One region of the Pseudomonas sp. LBUM1641 genome, then DNA from elsewhere that is predicted to be linked to it. Evidence: predicted binding sites of a transcription regulator. Region 1 holds the regulator's gene; each other region holds the start of a gene.

Region 1 (5,061 bases):
CAGTTCGCCGACCATGTTCATGATGTCGTCCAGGCGCGCGGTATCAACCCGCACGGTGGTTTCGGCTTCACTGGCTGGTTGCTTGTCTGCGGCCGGAGCAGCAGCGGCACGCGCGGGCGCGGGCGCCGGTGCAGGTTTTGCAGCCACCGGTGCAGCGGCCTTGGCAGCCACCGGAGCCGGCGTTGCAACCGCAGTGGCCGCTGTAGCAGCCGGTGCAGCAGCGCCGGCCACTTCGGTGAACTTGCCCTTGCCATGCAGTTCATCCAGCAGGGCTTCGAATTCGTGATCGGAGATCAGTCCATCGGCAGCCGGTGCAGCGGCAGCAGCAGCGGCGGGTGCGGCAGGTGCAGCGACTGCTGCAGCAACTTCCGGCAGTGCATCGGCAGCAAACGAGCCTTTGCCATGCAACTGGTCCAGCAACGCTTCAAATTCGTCATCGGTGATTTCGTTGCTGGCAGGCGCCGCTGCTTCCGCTGGCGCTGGCGCTGCGGCCACCGCGTCCGGGGCAAACTGGCCCTTGCCGTGCAACTGGTCGAGCAATGACTCGAACTCGGCGTCGGTAATGTCTTCGGTGGTCGGCACCATGGCCGGCGCACTGGCCGCCGGAGCTTCGGCTTCGGCCTTGACGGCGTTCAGCGAGTCCAGCAGTTGTTCGAATTCGCTGTCGGTCACGTCGCCCGCAGGCTCGGCGACAGGCTCAGCCACCGCCTCGACCACCGGCGCATTGGCCGCAGGTTCTGCCAGGCGCGCCAGGGCGGCCAGCAGTTCCGGGGTGGCGGCCGTGATCGGTGCACGTTCGCGCACTTCACTGAACATGCCGTTGACCGCGTCCAGCGCTTCCAGGATCACGTCCATCAGTTCCGAGTCGACGTGCCGCTCACCCTTGCGCAGGATGTCGAACACGTTCTCGGCGATGTGACAGCACTCCACCAGCTCGTGGAGCTGGAGGAAGCCGGCGCCCCCTTTTACAGTGTGAAAACCGCGAAAAATTGCATTGAGCAGGTTCGCATCATCCGGTCGGCTTTCCAGCTCGACCAGTTGTTCGGACAGTTGCTCTAAAATTTCGCCGGCCTCTACAAGGAAATCCTGAAGGATTTCTTCATCGGCGCCGAAGCTCATGGGTGTGCTCCTTAGAAGCCTAAACTGGACAGCAAATCGTCTACGTCGTCTTGCCCGGATACAACGTCTTCACGTTTATCGGCATGAATCTGCGGACCTTCACCCTTGGCGAGGTGTTTTTGTGGATCTTTTTCAGAAAGGATCGCTTCGCGGTCATGTTCGATGCCGGCAAACCGGTCAACTTGACCCGCCATCAACACCAGTTTGAGCAGGTTGCTTTCCACTTCGGTGACCAGTTGGGTCACGCGCTTGATCACCTGACCGGTGAGGTCCTGGTAGTCCTGGGCCAGCAGAATGTCATTGAGGTTGCTGGAAACCGTGCGGTTTTCCTGCTCGCTGCGGGACAAAAAGCCTTCAACCCGACGCGCCAGCTCACGAAACTCTTCAGCGCCCACTTCCCGACGCATGAACCGGCCCCAGTCAGTGCTCAGGGCCTTGGCTTCACTGGCCATACCGTTGACCAGAGGCGTGGCGTTTTCCACCAGGTCCATGGTGCGGTTGGCCGCCGCCTCAGTCAGCCTGACCACATAGGACAGGCGTTCGGTGGCATCCGTGATCTGCGAGATTTCTTCGGCCTGGGGCATGTGCGGGTCAATCTGAAAATTGACAATCGCACTGTGCAACTCACGGGTGAGCTTGCCCACTTCCTGGTACAGGCCGCGGTCACGGGTCTGGTTGAGCTCATGGATTAACTGCACCGCGTCACCGAACTGGCCTTTTTCTAGGCTTTCGACGAGTTGGTGGGCATGTTTTTTCAGGGTCGACTCGAAGTCGGCCTGCGATGATTCTTTATGCTCCATAGCTCCCCCGTGGCAGCATCAATGACCGATGCGTTCGAAGATCTTTTCGATCTTCTCTTTCAAGGCCAGTGCAGTGAATGGCTTGACCACGTAGCCGTTAACCCCGGCTTGGGCGGCTTCGATGATCTGTTCACGCTTGGCTTCAGCGGTCACCATCAGCACAGGCAGGCTGCGCAGTTTTTCATCCGCGCGCACGTGGCGCAGCAGATCGATACCGGTCATGCCCGGCATGTTCCAGTCCGTTACCAGAAAGTCAATGCTCCCGCTGTTGAGGATCGGAATCGCCGTAATGCCGTCATCCGCCTCGACCGTGTTAGTGAACCCAAGGTCACGCAACAGGTTTTTTATGATCCGCCGCATCGTTGAGAAGTCATCAACGATGAGGATTTTCATGTTCTTGTCCAATTCGACCTCCAAGCAGTCTTAAACGCGCCCAGCACCTGGGCGCGCCATATCAATCAACAGGCGTTACACAAAAAGGACTACCGGGGGCGCACCACGGGCCAAGCCCGTCCGGGCGCAGCGCCCGGACGGTATCGTTCGCAGTGTCCCCACACTGCCTGTCAGCGCGCTCGCCACTCTCCCAAACGCCCCCGCAAGCGGGCCGCGCACTGGCTGTGTAACTGGCTGACTCGCGATTCGCTGACTCCCAGGACCTCACCGATTTCCTTGAGGTTCAGCTCTTCGTCGTAGTACAGCGCCAACACCAGTCGCTCACGCTCCGGCAAATTGGCAATCGCGTCCGCCAGCGCAGTCTGGAAGCGTTCATCTTCCAGATCGCGTGACGGTTCGAGATGAGCACTCGCGCCGTCCTCGTGCAGCCCTTCATGTTCGCCGTCCTGCAAAAGGTCGTCGAAACTGAACAGGCGGCTGCCCAAGGTATCGTTCAAAATCCCGTAGTAATCGTCGAGACTCAATTGGAGTTCGGCCGCAACTTCATGATCTTTAGCGTCGCGACCGGTTTTTGCTTCAATTGAGCGAATTGCGTCACTTACCATGCGCGTATTGCGGTGTACCGAACGCGGCGCCCAATCACCTTTACGCACTTCATCGAGCATGGCCCCACGGATACGAATACCCGCGTATGTCTCGAAACTTGCGCCCTTGCTCGCGTCGTATTTGGTCGACACTTCGAGCAAGCCGATCATCCCGGCCTGGATCAAGTCTTCGACCTGGACACTGGCGGGCAGGCGCGCCAGCAAGTGATAGGCAATGCGCTTGACCAGGGGCGCATAGCGCTCGATCAATTCGACTTGACTGTCACGTGCCGACTTCTTGTAAAGGTTGTAGCCGCTGGCTGTCATAGCACCGGTCCTGCGCTCGTCTGATGCACCAATCGCTCGACGAAAAACTCCAGATGCCCACGCGGGTTGGCGGGCAACGGCCAGGTATCGACCTTCTGGGCAATAGCCTTGAACGCCAATGCGCACTTCGAACGAGGGAACGCTTCATAGACCGCACGCTGCTTTTGCACGGCCTTGCGTACGCATTCGTCGTAGGGAACTGCGCCAACGTATTGTAAGGCGACATCGAGGAAGCGATCTGTGACCTTGGTCAACTTGGCGAACAGATTCCGGCCTTCCTGGGGGCTTTGGGCCATGTTGGCCAGCACGCGGAAGCGGTTCATGCCGTAGTCGCGGTTGAGCAGTTTGATCAGCGCGTAGGCGTCGGTGATCGAGGTCGGTTCGTCGCACACCACCAGCAACACTTCCTGGGCTGCGCGCACGAAGCTGACCACGGACTCGCCGATCCCGGCGGCGGTGTCGATCACCAGCACGTCGAGGTTGTCGCCAATGTCGCTGAACGCCTGAATCAGGCCGGCATGCTGCGCCGGGCTCAGGTGCACCATGCTCTGGGTGCCGGACGCGGCCGGCACGATGCGAATCCCGCCGGGGCCTTGCAACAGTACGTCGCGCAGCTCACAGCGGCCTTCGATGACATCGGCCAGGGTATGTTTGGGCGTCAGTCCCAGCAGAACGTCAACGTTCGCCAGACCCAGGTCAGCATCCAGCAGCATGACGCGACGGCCAAGCTCTGCCAGGGCCAGGGACAAATTCACTGACACGTTAGTTTTTCCGACGCCACCTTTGCCGCCGGTCACCGCGATCACCTGTACGGGATGCATGCTGCCCATTTTATTTCTTTACCTTGTCTTGCTTAGACGCAGGCTACATGACTTGGCCGCGCGAACTGCTGGCAGACCATCGATGTAGATACTTTGCACTGTCATTTGTAAATTAAAGGCCATGTTGCCTCAGCCGACACGTTTGTTCGGGCTGTGGTAGAGGTCAGCAAACATGTCAGCCATCGCTTCCTCACTGGGTTCTTCCTGCATTTGCACGCTGACAGCCCGGCTGACCAACTGATGACGGCGCGGCAGATGCAAATCATCCGGAATCCGCGGCCCGTCGGTCAGGTAAGCAACCGGTAATTCATGACTGATGGCCAGGCTCAACACTTCGCCCAGGCTCGCCGTCTCATCCAGTTTAGTCAGGATGCAGCCCGCCAGCCCACAGCGCTTGTAGCTGTGATAGGCGGCGGTCAATACCTGCTTCTGGCTGGTGGTAGCAAGTACCAAGTAGTTTCTGGATTTGATCCCGCGCCCGGCCAGGCTTTCCAGCTGCATGCGCAGGGCCGGGTCGCTGGCTTGCAGGCCGGCGGTGTCGATCAGCACCACGCGCTTGCGCAGCAGTGGATCGAGGGCGTTGGCCAGGGACTGGCCCGGGTCGACGTGGGTCACCGGCACATTGAGAATGCGGCCCAGGGTCTTGAGCTGTTCCTGGGCGCCAATGCGGTAGCTGTCCATGCTCACCAGCGCGATGTTCTGTGCGCCGTACTTGAGCACGTAACGTGCGGCCAGCTTGGCCAGGGTGGTGGTCTTGCCCATGCCGGCAGGGCCGACCATGGCAATCACGCCGCCTTCTTCCAGGGGTTCGATTTCCGGGGTGACGATCATCCGCGCCAGGTGGGCCAGGAGCATGCGCCAGGCCTGGCGAGGTTCTTCAATTTGCGTGGTCAGCTGTAGCAGGTCGCGGGACAACGGGCCGGACAGACCGATGCGTTGCAGGCGACGCCACAGGTTGGCCTGTTGCGGCTGGCTGCCCTGCAACTGGTTCCAGGCCAGCGAGCCCAATTGCACTTC
Region 2 (5,061 bases), 2.1 Mb from region 1:
TTCATGCCAGCGATCCGGTTGGGTGACATAGTCGTAAACGGTTTCGATAGGGGCCTGGATATAGCGTTCCTGACTGATCCGCTCCAGACGGATCGGGTGCTCGACTGCGTGCATGACACACCTCCTGTGTGGCGGAGCGAACTGTCAGAATAGTCTGGCTCCCGCGCATTGCACGGGAGCTTTCAGGCTATTTTTTCAACGCACCTTAAAGCGTCCCATCAATGCAATAACCCGGCCATTTGCGTCCAGCAGGCTTTGGGTGTTGTGCTCGGTGGCGTGGCCGCTTTGCACCAGTTCTTCGACCATGTGGCGGATGTGCACCATGCTGCGGTTGATTTCCTCGGTCACCGCGCTTTGCTGTTCGGCGGCGGTGGCGATCTGAGTGCTGAGGTTGTTGATATGGCTGACGGAGCCGGCCATCTCGTCCAACCCCGTGTTGACCCGCGCCGTGGCGTCAGCGGCAGACTGGCAGCTGGCCTGGGTGGCTTCCATGGCCGTCACCGAGGAACTCACGCCGGTGGTCAGGCGCGCCAACATCTCATTGATCTGCGAGGTACTGGCCTGGGTACGGGCGGCCAGGGCGCGGACTTCGTCGGCCACCACCGCAAAACCCCGGCCTTGTTCGCCGGCCCGGGCGGCTTCGATGGCCGCGTTGAGTGCCAGCAGGTTGGTCTGGCCGGCGATGGCGCCGATCACGCCGAGGGTTTCAGTGATGCGCGCGGCGTCCTGGCGCATGTTTTCCACGGTGTGGGTGGCGCTGGAAACTTCGCCGATCAGCGCGCTGACGCTGCGGGAAGCTTCCCCGACCACTACCCGTGAACGGTCGGCATGCTCGTTGGCACGCTGGGTGAACGCGGCGGTTTCGGCAGCGTTCTCGGCCACGGTATCGGCGGTAGAGCTCATCTCGGTGATGGCGGTGACGGTCTGGTCGGTTTCCGAGGCATGGCGCACCAGGATCTGGTTGGTCTGGGCCGAGGTCTGCTGCAATTGCGCCAGGCTCGACGACATGGCGCCGGTGGCCAGGGTCACTTCGCCGATCATGTTTTGCAGGTAGACGATAAAGCGGTTCACCGAATGGCCAATCGCGCCCAGTTCGTCCTCGGCACGGATGGTGATGCGCCGGGTCAGGTCGGCGTCGCCGTTGGACAGCGCGTCGATATTGGTTTTCAGCGCGGTCATCCGGTGTACCAGCTGGCGGATGGCATACACCTGCAACAGCACCAGCAGCAGAATCATCGGGATTTGCAGCATCGCCAGCGTACCCAGCACGTCATCCCGTTGGGCGGTGATCAGCGAGGTCGGCAGCGCAGTCGCGAGGAACCACGGCGTGCCCTCGATCGGGCGCATGAAGAAGGTGCTGGCCACGCCCTGGTTGTCGAACTCACTGCGTTGCAGGGTTTGATCACGATGGGCCAGGCCGGCGCTGACCTGGGCGGCAAAGGCCGAGGTGCCGGCCAATTCGCTGATGTTTTTCAACACCACCGGGCCGCTGATGCGTGTGCTGTTGCTGATGATCTTGCCGTCGGCTTCGACAATCAGCATTTGCCCGCCGAGGTCTTTTTCCTTGCTGGCCACCAGGTCGTTGAAGAAACCCAGGGTCACGTCGATGGTGGCGACGCCGTAAGCTGCACCATCGCGCTGGATGGCCATGGCGCAGTTGGTGCGTGGCTCCTGGCTGGCGTCATCCTTGTAGGCCGCCGCCCAGGCGCACTGGCCGCGGGGCGAAGCGAGGCCGCCTTTGTACCAGCTCTGATCGTAGTAGTTGGGGGCTGCGTCGCTGTTCCAGAACGTATTCACTGCCAGCTTGCCCGAGGCATCGCGGTGCCAGAAGGTGCTGTGCTTGTTGCGTCCCGGCGTGCGCTGGTTGGGCAGGGGCCAGATGCCGCCGCCGAACACTTTCAATTCGCCGTACTGGTCCACCAGGCCGGGCAGCACCTTGTCGATGGCATCGCTGTCCAGCAGCGGGATGGTTTGGGTGATGCTGCGTTGCTGGGCCTGAACCTTGTTCAGCTCGCCCTGAATCTGCTCGGCCACTTCGGCAATGCGATTGAGGGCCACTTGTTCTTCGGTGTGGCGCAGCTTGGGGGCCACCAACTGTCCGATGCCCACGACCGTCAATACGAATAACAACAGGACGAACAGCACCAAAAACAGGGTGTAACGAGCTTGGATAGAGCGCAATGAGGGCATGGGGTCGTCCTTACGAAGCGTTTATTGTGCGACGCGGCTTTGTTAGAGCTTCGAAGGGCTATCGGCTTGGGAAGGGCGAGCTTTAGGTACTATGGTGTAAGAAAGTGCAATGAATAAAAAAGCCTGCACAAGGCTTCTATTTTGGGGGCCTGCGGTGTTTGATACGGGCCAGAGTTTCTAATGGATTCAACCGTAAAACATGGACGAAATCATCTACCAGGTCGTCAAGTGGCTGGGCATCCAGCATCACACGGTCAGAGGCACCACCTATAACTTCATGGCGTTTGTTTACCTGGCGTTGGCGATTGGCAGCGTCGTGGTTGCCAAGGAACTGGCCGCCAAGCGCAAAGCCCTGAAGGCACGAACCACCCAAGCGTTAACTGCGGCGCCATTGACCGCCACCTCGTTCGCCGAGGAAGGCGGCCAACCGGTCAAGAGCACTGGCACCCTGCGCCAGGACGCCGACGGCTATTCCGTCAGCGTCACGCGAAACAGCGTTGAGTCCCATAGCGAGCCATTGCGCTCGCTGGATGAGGTTGATACCTGGCTCAGGACTCACACACCATTCATCCTGTCGGACTTTCGCCAGCGCAATTGAGTGGGTCTATTTGTCCAGCATCTGCATAACCGCTTCCGGGTAACGCAGCCCTGCCGTTGCATTGGCCGGGAAGATCGCCTCCAGCGCCGCCAGTTCGGCCGGGCTCAGCTTGACCTCCAATGCCGCGACGTTTTCTTCCAGGTACTTGCGTTGCTTGGTCCCCGGGATCGGGATCAAGTATTCCCCTTGCGCCAGCACCCAGGCCAACGCCAGTTGCCCGGCGGTCACGCCCTTGTCGGTGGCCAGGGCTTGTACCTGGTCCACCAGCAGCAGGTTCTTCGCAAAGTTCTCGCCCTGGAAGCGCGGGCTGAACCGACGATAGTCATCCGCCGCAAAATCATCCGGGCTTTTCAGCGCGCCGGTCAGGAAGCCCCGACCCAGTGGGCTGTAAGGCACAAATGCGATCCCCAGGCGCTGGCAAGCGGCGAGGCAACCGTTGTCTTCCTGGTCACGGCTCCACAGCGAATATTCGCTTTGCAGGGCGCTGATGGGATGCACTTTATGGGCACGCTCGAGGGTGGCCGCCGACGCTTCACTCAGGCCCAGGTAACGCACCTTGCCTTGCTTGACCAACTCGGCCATGGCGCCGACGGTTTCTTCAATCGCCACTTCAGGGTCGATACGGTGTTGGTAGTAGAGGTCCAGGGTTTCCACGCCGAGGCGTTTCAGGGTGCCGTCGATGGCGTCGCGAATGTACTCGGGACGGCCATTCACCCCACGCAACGCCGGGTTCGCCGGGTCACGCACGATGCCGAACTTGCTGGCCAGGAACACCTGGTCGCGCTTGCCGGCGATGGCTTTGCCGATCAGCGCTTCGTTGGTGTGGGGGCCGTACATGTCGGCGGTGTCCAGCAGGTTGATCCCAAGCTCCAGGGCGCGGTGCAAGGTAGCGGTGGCTTCGGCGGTATCGGTGCCGGTGGTGTAGAAATCGGTCATGCCCATGCAGCCGAGGCCGATGGCGGAAACCTGGGGGCCGTTTTTGCCGAGTTGACGTGTGTGCATGGGTCCAGCTCCTGTGTGGGGAAGGCCTCCATTGTTGCCCTCGACAAAAGCGGGATAAACCGGCTAAAACCACTATCACTATTATGAAATTCTAAATAATCCCTGAAGGAAACCGGCCCGTGGACCGTTTTAATGCGATGCGAGTGTTCGTGCGGATTGTCGAGCTGGGCGGGTTTGCCAAGGCGGCCGACAGCCTGCAACTGCCGCGCGCCTCGGTCACGATCCTGATCAAACAACTGGAGGCACACCTTGGGGTGCAACTGTTGCAGCGCACCACGCGCCAGGTCAGCCCGACCCTGGACGGTGCCGCCTATTACCAGCGTTGCGTGAGCCTGCTGGCGGACCTTGAGGAAACCGAGGCTGTGTTCTCCACCAGCCGCCGCAACCCGCGCGGCACGTTGCGTATCGATATGCCGTCCGGGATCGGGCGCTTCCTGGTGATTCCGGCAATGCCCGAGTTCACCACGCGTTACCCGCAGATTGACTTGGAAATCGGCCTCAACGACCGCCCGGTGGACCTGATCCGCGAAGGCGTGGATTGCGTGTTGCGCGGCGGCCTGGCGCTGGACGAGTCGCTGGTGGCCCGGCCGCTGGCGATGATGGATCAGGTGACCTGCGCCAGTCCCGGTTACCTGCAGCAGTTCGGCATGCCATCGACGCTGGAGGCGCTGGCCGGCCATCAAGTGGTGGAGTATTTCTCCAGCGTCAGCGGCAAACGCTATGGCCTGGAATTTCAGATCGGCAACGACATCCGTCTGGTCGACCTGCCCAAGCAAGTCGCGGTCAACAGTGCCGACGGTTACCTGGCCGCCTGTGAAGCGGGTTACGGCCTGGTGCAGACGCCGTACTACCACGCCGTTCGCCAGTTGGAAGCGGGCACGCTGGTGGAGGTGCTGGCGCATCAGCCGCCGCCGAAGTTGCCGCTGACCGCGTTGTACCCGCCGCATCGCCAGCTGTCGCAACGGGTGCGGGTATTTGTCGATTGGCTGGTGGAGCTTTGCGCCCGGCCGGACAACGGGTTGCAGCGTCAGCCTTGAGCCTTGCGGTAGGCGCCGGGCTGGATGCCGGTGACTTTATGGAAGGCGCGGGTGAAGGCGGCGACGGATTGATAACCCACGGCGAGGGACACGTCCGCCACTGTCTGGTCCTGCTTGAACAGCTGGCAGGCGTGGCGCACGCGCATCATCAGCAGCACTTGCCCCGGCGACTGGCCGCACAGTTCATTGAAGCGCTTGAAGAACGCCGAGCGCGACAAGCCGGTGCAGGCTGCC
Region 3 (5,061 bases), 1.6 Mb from region 1:
TTGAACCGGTTTCTTCAATTGAACACGGTCAACTGTGGGAGCGGGCTTGCCCGCGATGAGGCCCGAACAGTCAATCAACGAAAACGGTCAACCTCATGCCGCAATCCCGCAGCCAGGGTCTCCAGTTCCTTGGCGGTAATCGCCAGGTTCGACACCACTTCACGCTGCTCGCTGTTGGCCAGGGCGATGCTCTGCAAGTTGCTGCTAAGCAAGGTCGCGGTGCTGCTCTGCTCTTGGGTAGCGGTGGTAATCGCCGCAAACTGCTGGCCTGCCGAGCGGCTTTGCTCGTCGATCCGCGCCAAGGCTGATGCTACGTCAGCATTGCGTGCCAGGCCTTCCTGCATCAGCACGTTGCCTTGTTCCATGGTGCTGATGGCGTTGCCGGTTTCCTGCTGGATGCTCTGGATCATTCCGGATATCTCATCCGTGGCCTGACGGGTGCGCGACGCGAGGTTGCGCACTTCATCGGCCACCACCGCGAACCCGCGCCCTTGCTCACCGGCCCGCGCCGCTTCGATAGCGGCGTTGAGCGCCAGCAGGTTGGTCTGTTCGGCAATCGCGGTGATCACACCGACGATCCCGCCGATTTCCTGGGAGCGCTGGCCCAAGGTATTGATCACCGTGGCCGTGCTGTTCAGCGCGGTGGCGATGTGTTCCAGGGACGAAGACGCTTCTTGCATCGAGGTGCGGCCGATCTTGGTTTGCTGGGCGTTGTCCTGGGCCAGGCGCTCGGTGTTACCCATGTTGTCGGCGATGTTCAGCGAGGTGGCGCTGAACTCTTCTACCGCGCCGGCCATGCTGGTGATTTCGCCGGACTGTTGCTCCATACCTTCGTACGCACCGCCGGACAAACCCGACAGCGCCTGGGCGCGGCTGTTCACGTCTTCTGCCGCCTTGCGGATATGCGACACCATGGTCGACAGGGCTTCGCCCATCTGGTTGAAACTGCGGGCTAGCTGGCCGATTTCATCATGGCTGGAAACGTTCAAGCGCACGCTCAAATCACCGGCGCCCAGGGCTTCAGCCTGACGCACCAGGTCGCCCAACGGCTGCAATTTGCTGCGCAGCAGCCAGACCGCCGCGCCCACCGCCAGCAGCATCGCGAGCAAACTGCCGATCGCCAGGCGAATCCCCACCGACCAGGTCACCGCGCGAATTTCGGCTTTCGGCATGCTCGCCACCACCGACCACGGGCCGCCTTCAAACGGCACCGCGACGCTGTAGAAGTCTTCGTTCTTGTCGCTCCAGAAACGGCCTTTTCCAGGCTTGGCGGCCAGGTCGAGCATGACCGGAATCGACTGATCCAGCGCCTGCACCCCAGCTGGCGGGACCAGCCAGTGCTTCTGTTCGTCCAGCAGCGCCAGGGAACCGGTCTGGCCGATGCGGAAGCGCTTGAGGTTGTCGAACTGGGCGTTCTGCGCGTCGGTGTAGTCGAAGCCGACAAACAGCACCGCAATCACTTTGCCGCTGGCATCACGCACCGGGCTGTACTGGGTCATGTAGAAGCGATCAAACAACACCGCGCGGCCGACATAGCCCTGCCCGCCGAGCAAGCGTTGATAGGCCGGGTGCTGATGATCCAGCGCCGTACCGATGGCGCGGCTGCCGTCCTGCTTGGTCAGGGACGTGCTGACGCGGATAAAGTCCTCCCCGCTGCGTACGAATACGGTCGCCACGCCGCCGGACATCTGCTTGAACTCATCAACTTCAGCGAAATTGTTGTTGAGCACTTCCTCGCCCAGGTACAGGCCCGGCGTCTGCACGCCCGCCACCGTCACCGGTTGCTCGGGGCGCGTACTCAAGCCAGCGCTGAAGCGCTTTTCAAACAGCCCGCTCAAACGCTGAGTGCTCTCGCGCAAGGTGCTGTGGAAGGTATTGAGTTGGTCAGCCAGCAAGCGAGCCTCGCTGGCCAGATGCTCCTCGCGGGTGTCGAGGTTGGCTGAGTCCAGCGAACGCAAGGCGAACACCGTGCTGCCGCTGATGACGACAGCCAGTATCACGGCGAGGGCAAGCCCCAGTTGAGAGGCGATCCGGGCGCGAGGTTGAGACATGAAGGCTCCTGGCCGAGGCCAGGATCATCCTGATCTCATAGCGCTGCTCGGCAAAATTCTAATAGGGGAAACGTTGTAGAACGGTGGTTCCAACAACCCTACTTCGGCGGGCAGGCTCAATACTTGAGCGAATCACAGGGGTATCACGCAAACGATTGCTCGCCAATGCGCAATCCGCTCAATCCAGCCGCTCTACCTCGGGCAATTCCATCGCCTGGACCTCGCTCTGAAGAAAGTCCGCCAGCCGGCGCAAACGCTCACCACCGGGCCGGGTTTTCGGCCACACCAGATAGTAATTTTCCCCACTGGCCACGGCGGTTGGCCATGGCAGGCTCAGGCGGCCTTGAGCAACGTCTTCAGCCACCATCAGCAAGTCGCCCATGGAAACGCCGTAACCCCGGGCGGCCGCGATCATGCCCAATTCCAATGTGTCGAACACCTGCCCGCCCTTGAGCGAGACCTGGGATGACAACCCCATGCGCTCCAGCCAATAGCGCCAGTCACGCCGGTCGGGTGTCGGATGCAGCAACTCGGCGGTAGCCAGCCGTGTGACATCCCAGGGCCCGTCGCTCAACAGGTTGGGGGCGCCCACCGGAATCAACAGCTCAGGAAACAGGTAACTGGCTTCCCAGTCCGGCGGGAAATGGCCATTGCTCAGTAACACGGCGCAATCGAACGGCTCCTGGTTGAAGTCCACTTCATCGATGCTCATCCAGGCGCTGGTCAGTTGCACTTCATTGCCCGGCTGCAAATGCCGGAAGCGACTGAGCCGCGCCAGCAGCCAGCGCATGGTCAGGGTGGACGGCGCCTTCATGCGCAGGATGTCGTCCTCTGCGTTCAACGTGTGACAGGCGCGCTCCAGGGCCGCGAAGCCTTCGCGCACGCCCGGCAGCAACAGGCGCGCCGCCTCGGTGAGCTGCAAGGTGCGGCCGCTGCGCTGGAACAGGCGGCAGGCGAAATGCTCTTCCAGGGTACGAATGTGCCGGCTCACCGCGCTTTGGGTGATCGACAACTCTTCCGCCGCCCGGGTGAACGAGTTGTAGCGGGATGCGGCTTCAAACGCGCGCAAGGCGTAAAGAGGAGGAAGACGACGAGACATGGCGAAAGCTCCGACGGCGCAATCTCGAAACCCTACCAGAATCATTCAGGCATGAGTTTTAATCATGCGTGCCATCGGATTTATCCCTTTGTGCAACGCGCTGTGAGCGCCGAGAATCAACCCTTCCACCCTTCCCTGACTTTTTGAGCGTGATGATCATGCAGCATCCGGCACGTACCGAACTCTGGGCCATTCTGCGGCTGTCAGGGCCGCTGATTGCCTCACAGTTGGCCCACATGCTGATGGTGCTAACCGACACCCTGATGATGGCACGCCTGAGCCCCGAGGCCCTGGCCGGCGGTGGCCTGGGTGCCGCAAGCTATTCGTTCGTGTCGATTTTCTGCATCGGCGTGATCGCCGCCGTGGGCACGCTGGTCGCGATCCGCCAGGGCGCGGGCGACATTGAAGGCGCCACCCGCCTGACTCAGGCCGGGCTGTGGCTGGCCTGGTTGATGGCGCTGGTGGCCGGCTTGTTGCTGTGGAACCTCAAGCCAGTGCTGCTGATGTTCGGCCAGACCGAAACCAACGTCGCGTCCGCCGGCCAGTTCCTGACCATCCTGCCGTTCGCCCTGCCCGGCTACCTGACGTTCATGGCCCTGCGCGGCTTCACCAGCGCCATCGGCAAGGCAACGCCGGTGATGGTTATCAGCCTGGGCGGCACGGTGATCAACTACCTGCTCAACCACGCGTTGATCGAAGGCATGTTCGGCCTGCCGAAACTTGGGCTGGTGGGCATTGGCCTGGTCACGGCCATCGTCGCCAACTGCATGGCCCTGGCGCTGATCTGGTACATCAAATACAACCGCGCCTACGACGCCTACCCGCTGCGCAAGGGCCTGCTGCGCCCCAACCTGCATTACCTGCGGGAACTGTGGCGCCTTGGCCTGCCGATTGGTGGCACCTATGCGGTGGAAGTCGGGCTGTTTGCTTTCGCGGCGCTGTGCATGGGCACCATGGGCAGCACGCAATTGGCCTCGCACCAGATTGCCCTGCAGATTGTGTCGGTGGCGTTCATGGTTCCGGCGGGCATGTCTTACGCGATCACCATGCGCATCGGCCAGCATTACGGGGCCGGGAACCTGCTGGACGCACGGCTGGCCGGACGGGTTGGCATCGGCTTTGGCGCATTGGTGATGCTGGGCTTTGCAGCGGTGTTGTGGTTGTTCTCGCACCAGTTGATCAGCTTGTTCCTCGACCAGAATGACCCGGCGTTTCGCGACGTGATCAACCTCGCGGTCAGCCTGCTGGCGGTGGCCGCTTGGTTTGAGCTGTTCGACGGCGTGCAGACCATCGCCATGGGCTGCATTCGCGGGCTCAAGGATGCCAAGACCACGTTCCTGGTCGGGTTGGGTTGCTATTGGCTGATCGGCGCACCGGCCGCCTGGCTGATGGCGTTCAACCTCGGCTGGGGGCCGACCGGCGTGTGGTGGGGCCTGGCTTTGGGCCTGGCGTGCGCGGCAGTCAGCCTGACCTGGGCGTTTGAACGGAAGATGAAGCGGATGATTCGCCAGGAGCCTGAAGCCCACCTCGGATTTCAAGCCCCGCAGCCTGAGTAACGGCTGTACTCGGTCAAATGTGGGAGCGGGCTTGCTCGCGAATGCGGTGGGTCAGCTATGAATTGGTTGCCTGAAATACCGCATTCGCGAGCAAGCCCGCTCCCACATTTTTGATCGGGTTCACAATATTAGATCACGCCGCCCACCAACTCCTGGCTGTCACCAAACGTCAGGTAGTCCACCAGTTCCGACAGCGGCAACGGTTTGCTGATCAGGTAACCCTGGGCCTGGTCGCAGCCGAACAACCGCAGCAACGCCAGTTGCTCTGCGGTTTCCACGCCCTCGGCCACCACTTCCAGATTCAGGTTGTGGGCCAGGTTGATCATCGCGTGGACCAGTTTGCGGTTCTCTTCGC
Region 4 (5,061 bases), 890 kb from region 1:
AGCATTTCCAGATCCTGCGACGTAGGAGGGCTGTGCAGAACGAGGGTTAGGTCCAGGTCAGAAACCCCCGGCACAGCGTCGCCTCTAGCGACGCTACCATAAAGATAAATCCCGTCCAGCAGAGGTTCCGACCGCGTGAGCGTCATGCAAACGTCCGTCAGCAAAGCCTGAAACTGTGGCTGCATCTCGACGTTGGAGACGGTGAGGATATAACCGTCCGCATCAATGCCACGAGGATGGAGTCGTTCCATGAAGCCGTCCGTGAGTTGTGTTCAGAGAGAGACTTTAACAGAGCCAATAGTGAATGCTTCCGGCCCAGAGTGTGTAAATACGTAGCCGAAACGTGCGGCACTGAGATAAAGCTCCTCTGTAGATCTCAAACAGAAGGGATGCCATCGAGTGACGGAATCTTTTAGAACCAATATTCGTGCATTTTCGAGAGAAATTCAGGGGTGATCGGCAAGCTGGATGCTGAACCGATAACCGAGTCGATCCCGCACTTCGGACACAAAGCGGTGCCATCTAGGTCAACCCATTCAGTGATTTCTGAAGGCGAAAACACACCTAAGCAGTAAAAACAGCCACAGCGATCGCTTGCTTCAATTTGAGTGCGGTGATTTGTAGAAAATAGGTGCGCTGAAATCACATCCATGGGTTAGTCCTTAAACTCCAAATTTTACTAGAAAAAATCGGGGTCAATCGAGCGCCCGCTCACTGATGAAACCGGCGCCCCAGCGCATCCAGCCGCACCGCAATTGGCGGCAGCCGTTCACTGCTCCTGGCCAGCGTCTCAACATCCTGCGCCGTATTCTGCGCAATGCTCTGCACCGACTGCAGCCGCCCCACAATCTCCACATTCGCCGTGGACTGCTCGCGGGTGGTCGACACAATCCGCCCATTCAACTGATCAATCTGCGAAATATCATTGCCCACCGCCCGCAGCATCTCCACCGCCAGCTGGCTGTCTTCCACGCAGCGTTCCACCCCCTGGCGGCTGTCGTGCATGGCTTCAACCGCTTGCCGGCTGCCGTGTTGCAAGCCTTCGATAATCGTCTTGATCTCCTGGGTAGACACCGCCGTGCGCTGCGCCAGGCTGCGTACCTCATCGGCAACCACGGCAAACCCGCGCCCTTGCTCACCCGCGCGGGCGGCTTCGATGGCGGCGTTGAGGGCCAGCAGATTGGTCTGGTTGGCGATGCTGCTGATGACTTCCAGCACCGAGCCGATCTGTTCGGCTTGCACGGCCAGCCCCTGGACCGTTTCGTTAGTGTCGTGGAGGCGGGTGGCGAGCTGGGTGATTTCCTGCTGGGCGCGGCCGACGCTTTCCTGGCCACGGATGACTTGCTGGCTGGCTTGCCCCGCGTGTTCGACGGCTTGCTCCACGTGCACCGCGATATGCCCCATGGCGTCTTCCATGCGTTGCATGGAGTCGGTCATCTGGGCAATTTCTGCCAACTGGTGGCGCGCGCCTTTTTCCAGAGTGCCGCTGGCGTGGGCCAGTTCCTGGCCAAGTTGGCCGAGGCCGTGGGAGTCGCGAGCGACGCCGTCGATCAGGCCGGTGATCTGGGTCAGAAAGTGGTCGAAACGCGTCGCGAGTGAGACATGAACTTTTTCCGCGCTGCCCTTGACGGCCTCACCGCTGAACTGGGTGGTGACGGCGAGCATCTTTTCGAGCATTTCCTGGCTTTCCACCGCTTCTTTCTGACTGTGTACCGCGAGATAGAGCAGGGCGACCGTCTCCATCACCACGTAGAACGCGTGGACGAAAATCATGCTCCAGCCGCCGTGATGCTCCATCACAAACACAGGGAAGCCCTGGTGTTGCAAGGCATGAAACACCACGTGATGCACCGCGATGGTAGCCGCGGCCACCAGGATAGGCAGCCAGTCGCGGTAGAACGTCAGCACCGCCAGCAGCGCGAAGATACCGAAGTGCGATTCGATGACACCCTCGGCCTGGTTGATGTGCAACGCCGCCATCACCATCAGGCCAACGCCCAGCGCACAGCGCATCAGACGGGTGCCGCCGATGACGCGATAGGCCAGGGTCAGCACCACACTGGTGCCGCCTCCTATGATGAGTGCTTGCAGCAGCGTGTCGTGCCAGAACGACAGGCCCAGGGAGAACAGCGTCATCAGCCAGATCAGGGCGAGCATGATGCGGTCGGCTTTACGGTAGTGCTCGATAAAACGGGCTTGCGCAGGCATTCACTCGTACTCCATGTGGACTGGCCAGGGTCAGGCAAGCATGCGACGTGCCATACGGGCATGCGGGGAGCGAATCAGGTGTGGGGGAGCGGGGATTGATGGGTGGTAGGAGGTTATCGGCGTTGTTGGGTGGGGCTTTAGGTTGGAAACGGCGAATAGAGGTTTGTCACGAGGGGCTGCAATCGGCCAACCGCGGACAGTGACCGAATCGTTGCGAGCAGCCCATCGCCGCTCAAGGTCGCACGCTCGCTGGTGGACCTTGAACAAGCCGACGGGATCAGACGCGAACACATGGCCGAGGGGCTGCCATATCGGCCGACAATGCTCCCGCCCGTGTCACCCCTTGGTAAGATCAACCAACGGCGTCTGCCGCACCTCAGTCTCCCGCCCATCCTGAATCTCGCTAACCTGCTTCAAGGCTCTATCCACCGCCGCCTTATCCGCCAACAAGCTATAGCTGATGCGGAACTGTTTGTGTTCCTTGGGCCCAATTGTCGGTACCAGATTCAGTGGCCGCTGATAACGGCGGTTGTAGGAAAAACTTGTCCCCGGCTCCAGCCCCGTGACATAGCCCTGGCCTTGGGTGTCGGTGTTTTTCCACAGGGAAAACACGGGCAGTGTCTGGGTATTGAAGCCGACCGAAACGCCCAGGCTGCCGGCCTTGTTATGCAACACGGTCAACGTATCGCCCTTGGCATCGGCATACGGCACCACGTTGTACACCGTTTCGTCGTAGTCCTTGGTCGGTGCGCGGTAGGTTTGCCAGTCGGGAAGATCGTCCTTGGCCTTGTCGTTGAACGGCGACACCTGTTTCACCGGCGCGGCGAAACGAGCGCCCTGCTCCAGGAACGGAGTGCTGAAGTTGCTGTGATAAAGCGCCTGGTATTCCTTCGGATAGTCGCCGTTGTTGGTCAGGGTGTCGTTAAGGGCGAACACCACGCTGCCGGGTTCGGTGACCAGTTCGGTCGCGACCGAGAAGTCGACCTTCTTGAACGCCTGCTCTTTCAGCTCGCCGCGCAGGGTGATGGCGTACGGTGGTTTTTCATCGATATGCAGCGTGACTTTATTCGCAGGAATGTTGGCGGCCCGACCATGCAGGGTCAGCAGCTCGCCGTTGTCGACGCCGGGGTGGCCGACCCATTCGTACCCGCAGCGGGTGACCAGCTCATTGAAACCTTCCAACCAGCCCAGACCACCGCGGCCATTGAGTTCGATGAAAGACGGATTGACCACTTCCTTGACCGGCGAATCCCAGCCCATGCGTACATTGCCAACCGAGGCCTGCAAGACGTTCATTCCGCGGGTCGGCACTACCGAGAGTTTCATCGTGCCGTTATCAATGTCGACGATGCTGACGCCCTCCTGCCGACCGCCGTGCAAGGTGCGTAAGGTAACACTGAAGGGTTTGTCGGTTTTTATTCCGAGTTGCTGACTGGTGATCTGCCAGCTCTGGGCGGCTTTGTCAGTGTCGAGCAGAACGTAATCCCAGGCCATGGCGTGGGAGGCAGTGGACAGTGCGCTGATGGCAACAAAAAGTTTGAGCGGGGTCATGGCAGCAGCCTTTCTTGGAGTTGTGCCATTTTTATAAACGTGATGAAACGTTTCAGCAAGCTAAAAGATCGACACGGTAATGTCGCTGATAGCCACGCTTTAAATCCGGGAAAAAATAAGGAGCTAATCCTATTTGCATAATTGCGGCTGACGCCTGCTTGGCTATGATCGGCTTTTGGCAGGCTGAGTTCTGGCCAAACCGAACCCAGCTTATTGACGAAGGATTCAATCATGCAGGCGAAAAGGATGTTTCGGGTCTGTATTGCCACTGTGTTTCTGGGGTTCACCAGTTACAGTTTTGCAAGTTATAGCCCCGCAGGCGCGATGATTCACCGGCAAACCACGAGCGATTTATCGGCGCTCACCACGGCTGCGAATAACGGCTCGGCGCCAGCGCAGTTCGACTTGTCTGTCATCAAGGGTCAGAACCTCGTGACCTTGGCCGAATCCATCACCTGGCTGAAAAGCGCCGCCCGCCAGGGTTACGCCCCTGCCCAACACAACCTCGGAGTGGCTTACTACGACGCTCTTGGTGTACCCAAGGACCACGCTCAAGCCGCGCAATGGTTTAGCAAGGCTGCAGAGCAAGGCCTTGCGCTGTCTCAATACAACCTCGGTCTTTGCTACAACCTCGGTGTTGGCGTGAACGCCGACAAGGCAAAGGCCGCCGTGTGGTTTCGCAAGGCCGCGGAGCAAGGCTTGGCAGAGGCCCAGGTTAACCTCGGTTATGCGTATGACAAGGGGCAGGGCGTCAAACAAGATGCTGTACAAGCTGTGAGCTGGTATCGCAAAGCCGCCGAAGCCGGTGAAGCGCAGGGGCAATACAGCTTGGGTCTGAGTTACAAACTCGGTCAGGGCGTGGCCCAGGACCTGAGCCAAACCATTTTCTGGTACACCAGAGCCGCCGCCCAGCACTTGCCAATTGCCGTGAACGACCTCGGCTCGTTCTACCGGATGGGTATCGCGGTCCCACGAGACACAGACAAGGCGCTGACGCTGTACCGCGAGGCGGCCGACGCAGGCAACACCATCGCCCAGAACAATCTGGGCCAGATGTACGGCGCCGGCGAGGGCATAGAGCGTGATATGCCTCAGGCTGTGGCCTGGTTTCGCAAGGCTGCAGAACTTAGCAACGCCGATGCGCAATTAAACCTGAGCATGGCTTACAGCAATGGCTTTGGTGTACCCAAGGACGACCGCTTGGCAATGGTCTGGAACCAAAAAGCGGCGGACCAGGGCCACATGATGGCGCAATACAAATTGGGCGTTTTCTATTCATTGCCCGGCACCCAGCAGAACTAT

Evidence for each region. The regulator FliA, encoded in region 1, starts transcription of late flagellar genes. The targets are predictions, from matches to a motif close to CTAAAGTTTNNNNNNNNNNNGCCGNTAA.
Region 2: a site for FliA is predicted at 2,249-2,276, ahead of ACA046_RS14250 (methyl-accepting chemotaxis protein). Genes of this name have one in related genera too.
Region 3: a site for FliA is predicted at 2,152-2,179, ahead of ACA046_RS31805 (methyl-accepting chemotaxis protein). Genes of this name have one in related genera too.
Region 4: a site for FliA is predicted at 2,322-2,349, ahead of ACA046_RS20000 (methyl-accepting chemotaxis protein). Genes of this name have one in related genera too.

The regions. Positions count from the first base shown of each region.
Region 1 is NZ_CP166815.1:5,226,191-5,231,251, forward strand. It holds gene ACA046_RS23890 (chemotaxis protein CheA) at 1-1,119, opposite strand, end outside; gene ACA046_RS23895 (protein phosphatase CheZ) at 1,131-1,919, opposite strand; gene ACA046_RS23900 (chemotaxis response regulator CheY) at 1,938-2,312, opposite strand; gene fliA (RNA polymerase sigma factor FliA) at 2,483-3,223, opposite strand; gene fleN (flagellar synthesis regulator FleN) at 3,220-4,053, opposite strand; gene flhF (flagellar biosynthesis GTPase FlhF) at 4,174-5,061, opposite strand, start outside.
Region 2 is NZ_CP166815.1:3,133,550-3,138,610, forward strand. It holds gene ACA046_RS14245 (SRPBCC family protein) at 1-114, opposite strand, end outside; gene ACA046_RS14250 (methyl-accepting chemotaxis protein) at 196-2,190, opposite strand; gene ACA046_RS14255 (hypothetical protein) at 2,390-2,788, shown strand; gene ACA046_RS14260 (aldo/keto reductase) at 2,795-3,790, opposite strand; gene ACA046_RS14265 (LysR family transcriptional regulator) at 3,910-4,827, shown strand; gene ACA046_RS14270 (AraC family transcriptional regulator) at 4,818-5,061, opposite strand, start outside.
Region 3 is NZ_CP166815.1:6,873,972-6,879,032, forward strand. It holds gene ACA046_RS31805 (methyl-accepting chemotaxis protein) at 75-2,051, opposite strand; gene ACA046_RS31810 (LysR substrate-binding domain-containing protein) at 2,230-3,150, opposite strand; gene ACA046_RS31815 (NorM family multidrug efflux MATE transporter) at 3,303-4,706, shown strand; gene ACA046_RS31820 (putative bifunctional diguanylate cyclase/phosphodiesterase) at 4,835-5,061, opposite strand, start outside.
Region 4 is NZ_CP166815.1:4,336,904-4,341,964, reverse strand. It holds gene ACA046_RS20010 (nucleotidyltransferase domain-containing protein) at 1-251, opposite strand, end outside; gene ACA046_RS20005 (cytoplasmic protein) at 413-652, opposite strand; gene ACA046_RS20000 (methyl-accepting chemotaxis protein) at 712-2,208, opposite strand; partial or broken gene ACA046_RS19995 (magnesium chelatase subunit ChlI family protein) at 2,408-2,535, shown strand; gene ACA046_RS19990 (aldose 1-epimerase family protein) at 2,545-3,759, opposite strand; gene ACA046_RS19985 (tetratricopeptide repeat protein) at 3,991-5,061, shown strand, end outside.